Regions from separate parts of the Solibacillus sp. FSL R5-0449 genome, predicted to be linked through region 1. Evidence: riboswitches for the same ligand, from Rfam matches in the RefSeq annotation. Region 1 holds a riboswitch; the other holds the start of a gene.
The links. A riboswitch is a leader RNA that binds a small molecule or an ion and turns the genes downstream of it on or off. The one in region 1 is predicted to bind cobalamin.

Region 1 (2,205 bases):
TTATCATCTGCATTAGGTTTTTTAGACGAAATGAATGACTCAACATCTCCGTGAAAAACATTTAAATAGACGACGCCGGAACCGTTTCGCTGCCCCAATTGGTTGCTGTAAGAAAACGAATTCTCCAGCAGTTTCGCAACGGGCATAACCCCGCTCGCACGGTTTAAGATCCCTTTAATCGGATCCCCTAATGGACGAAGATCGGTCAAGTTTACCCCGACACCGCCGCCTAAACGGGAAAGCTCCAAACAATAACCGATGTTCTCGGCAATCGAGTTCATTGTGTCGTCCATCGTCAGTTTGAAGCATGAGACAAGCTCGCCGCGCGCTTTTTTCCCGCTGTTTAAAGCAGTTGGGGTTGCCGGCTGGTAGGCAGTCATGATCGCTTCAATGGCCTTTTCCGCCAATGTTTCATCACCTTGTGCCAAATAAAGGGCGATGATGACGATCCGGTCCTCGTACTTTTCCAGAATCTCTTTTCCGTCCCGGCTTTTCATCGCATAGCTTTCGTAAAACTTTGAAGCACTCATGAAGGAAGGGAACCGGAACTTGTAGGAATAGGCTTTTTTGTACATCCGTTTAATAAAGTCCATCGAGTACAAGTCTAAAAACTCTTTTTCGTAATAGCCTTCATCAACTAAATAGCGCACTTTTTCCTCTATATCTATAAAGTAGCGCAGACGGACATTGACGTCTTCCAGAAAATAGCGGCGTGTCGCTTCTTTGTCTTTCGCCAAATCCAGTTCACCGGTCGCACGGTAACGGTTTAATATATCGTTATTTAATGTTAAATACTGTTTCATATCGATGCCTCTTTCCAAATGGAGTAGTAGTAATCTGTAATCGATTCGTAATTAGCCGGAGTTCCTCGCATTTCCACTTTTTCTATTAACGGAATTCCGTATTGTGCAGCTAAAGTGTCACCAGCACGGCCGAAAAAATCATGACCGAAATTACGGTTTCCGCTTACGATGATTCCTTTGCATAATTCGTAGTTTGCCGTCATGAACTGGTCGACGATAGGGGGGACAGAGCCTAATCCATCCGTATACGTAAGTAACAGATACGGTTCATCGATTTTTACCACTTCGGCCAGATCCATAGCGGGCAAGCCGAGTTTTTGCACGATATATCGTACATTGCCAGTTCGTGAAGCATAAATGATCATGCAGTTATTTCAGAAATGCGATCGATAATAGAAGTCGGCTCTGCAATAAATTCACCGTTTATTTCAAATAACGGCACTGACTGAAAACCTGCATCGATTACTTGTTGTTTTGCTTTTTCATCCTGATCAATATTAATGACTTCTACTTCCAATTTGGCTGCATCAAGTTCGGATTTTACCCAGAGACATTTTGGGCAAATTGTTTTCGTATAAAGTTTCATCATAGAATCCCTCGCTATATAAGTATTACTAATGATTGTGCCGTATATATTTTGCGGAAAAAAACAAAAAAAGCTATCCCGGAAAACAGGATAGCTTGAAATGGAAACGGAAAGAGAGCGCGCCTCCATTTCCTATTCCCCGAAGAAATGTACGTAGTTTTAACGAGGCAGGTCTCCTGGCTTTGCTTCATCCGTCAGACGTACCTTCCCATGCCAGTAGCACAGTGGTCTATTCGCCTTCAGTCAGCATTTACAGTTGCGGGGACAGCGTTGGCTTTGCACCAAACTTCCCTTTTAAACTACATTTAGTAGTACCTTGTTAAAAAAACACAATATATAGTTGAATTGAGTATAAGCGTTAACAACCTAAAAGTAAAGGGTCTATTGAATGATTGCATAAATCCAACCAAAACCCTAGACAACTCACTATTGAAAATAAAGAAAAAATATGGTTTTGTTATAACTGCATGAAGTTAGTATATAAAAAGAGAAAGTTGGATGAATATGTCGATTCAATTAAAAATTAAGAAAACCAACCCCGAAGCCGTAATGCCGAAACAGGCACGAGAAGGGGATGCAGGGATGGATTTGAGTGCGGTTGAAGACAACGTTTTACTGCCTGGAGAATACGGGTTAATTAAAACCGGACTTCAAATCGAATTGCCGGAAGGAACAGAAGCTCAAGTACGTCCACGTAGCGGATTAGCATTGAAACACGGGATTACTGTGTTAAATAGTCCAGGTACGATCGATGCAGGCTACCGCGGTGAGGTCGGGGTTATTTTAATTAATCACGGGAAAGAGCCGTTTACGATT
Region 2 (2,205 bases), 360 kb from region 1:
AATTCGCTCTGCATTAATGACAGTAGAAGTCGACACACGTTCAATTTCTTGTGCGGCTTCCGGATATGTATCAAATTCTGTGGCACCGATAATTTGTTCCCCGACGCCCAGTTCAAATAAAATTTCTGTATTGCTTGGCTGTAGAGAAATAATTGTTTCCGGTACTTCATCGAATGTAACTTCAACTCCGCGATCATCAACAACTGTATACGGTGCTCCATCATTTTTCGATGTAGCCTGCTCTTCTTTTTCCACTTTGCCATCAGTTTTTTCCTCATCTGAACTACATGCTGCCAGTAATAATGTTGCCGCTAAAGCAACGATCCATTTGTTATTAAATTTCATTTGTTGTAACTCCTTTTTTCTTTTTCGTTGGATAGGATTTTGAGATAAATGGAATTTCCTCTTGCTGATGCTGCTGATTCATATACACTGCCATGACAAAAAATACATTGGCAAGCAATCCAAGAAAATCAAACAGAATTTCATCCACTTCCCGTTCTTCGCTCACTTTATGTAATGCCCTGTAAGACTTTTTCGCCTCACTGCGGCAAATATGCAGTCTTGCGGCACTTTCGATTCCTTGTGGCAGTACAAACTGCTGAATCGACTCTCTGACTTCACCTACATAATAATCGTATCGATCACTGAGCCATTGCAGATCCTCAGATGTAATGGCCAATTTGCCGCGGACCGAACCATTCGCATGATAGGCTAACGGTTGAATCATCCTTAAGTCCTTCAAAACGACATGTCCGGATGCATCATCAACTAATGTCGGAAATACTGTACCAATTCGTGTTGTTAAAGAATCGGTACGGATTTCATAATCGACACAGCTTGATTTTTCCCGCATAAACGGATAGCAGGAAAAACGAATATCCTTTTTCATAAAAATTCTCCTCACTTCAAGTAGTGCCTCACCGAAATTATCAAGGGTACGAAAAAAAGCCACCCAAGAAAATGGATGGCTTCAAAAATCAAAAAAGGGCACAATAATGCTCATTCGATCCGTGACTGCCGTACATTCTCTTTAATTCCGAAGAGGGATGTTACGATAAGAAAAAGATTGGTCTCCTGGCTCTGCGTTTCACTTTACTCATAAGTACCTTCCCGCCATATTAGCAGTGGTATCACACTTATTTTCATCAACGCTTACAGTTACGGATATAGCTTCGGATTTGCACCGAATTCCCATTTATGCATAATGCATCTTTTTCCTGCAAATTTATTCAATTTGTCTTAATCACTTTAGCATATAAAAAAAATTATGCAAATAAAATATTTTCAGTTTCCTATAAACAATCCGGACATTTCCCGTAAATCTCAAATTTATGGGCCTCAACAGCATAACCCGGCAGCTTTTCACCGAGCATTTCCATCGGGCAGACAGACAGTTCCTTTACATTTCCGCAATCACGGCAAATAAAATGATGATGATGGTGATCCGACTCGCAATGCATGCGGAAATTGCGCTCACCGTTTAATTCTGTTTCTTCCAAAATATCAAGCTCCACAAAAGTGGCCAAGTTACGGTAAATTGTATCAAAACTCATCCCAGGGAAATCTTTTTTCAATACTGACAGCAAATCACGGGCAGTCAAATATTTGTCTGTAGCTGCAAACATACCCAAAATCAACTCTCGTTTATCCGTCTTTTTATAGCCATTATCCTTTAATATTTCCCACGCGCGCGCTGCATTCACAGTACTTCTTCCCCTTCCGTTTTAATTGAAAATTTCAATACAAGTTTTTTAATTAAAATTACTGACAGCAAAATCAAAATGGATGTGACAACAATTGTTCCACCCGGTGCCAAGTTCAGGTAAAAGGCAGAAACGAGTCCGATCACTACGGCCAGCTCGCCAAATACAATCGCTAAAATGATCGCTTCTTTAAAGCCGCGAGCCAATCGCATCGCTGCAGCTACCGGTAATGTCATTAAGCTTGAAACAAGCAGAATTCCGACAATGCGCATACTTGCTGCGATGACGAGTGCGACAACAATCATAAATAATAAATGAATCCATTTCGCCGGCAAACCGCTCGCCTTCGCATATTCCTCATCGAACGACAATACGAAAAGCTCTTTGAAAAACAGCACTAAAAATAAAACGACGACGACTGCAATTGCCAGTACAACATATAAATCCTGGCGTGATACCGCAGATACAGAGCCGAATAAATAGCTCATTAAATCGGTAT

Region 2: linked by a shared signal. The riboswitch ahead of MKY27_RS05445 (hypothetical protein) and the one ahead of MKY27_RS07235 (glutaredoxin) in region 1 are both predicted to bind cobalamin.

Annotation. Positions count from the first base shown of each region.
Region 1 covers NZ_CP150239.1:1,498,536-1,500,740, forward strand. Annotated here, with positions in the region: gene MKY27_RS07225 (ribonucleoside-diphosphate reductase subunit alpha) at 1-803, opposite strand, end outside; gene nrdI (class Ib ribonucleoside-diphosphate reductase assembly flavoprotein NrdI) at 800-1,168, opposite strand; gene MKY27_RS07235 (glutaredoxin) at 1,165-1,392, opposite strand; cobalamin riboswitch at 1,538-1,723, opposite strand; gene dut (dUTP diphosphatase) at 1,894-2,205, shown strand, end outside.
Region 2 covers NZ_CP150239.1:1,142,130-1,144,334, reverse strand. Annotated here, with positions in the region: gene MKY27_RS05450 (helical backbone metal receptor) at 1-345, opposite strand, end outside; gene MKY27_RS05445 (hypothetical protein) at 335-892, opposite strand; cobalamin riboswitch at 1,050-1,232, opposite strand; gene MKY27_RS05440 (Fur family transcriptional regulator) at 1,296-1,706, opposite strand; gene MKY27_RS05435 (metal ABC transporter permease) at 1,703-2,205, opposite strand, start outside.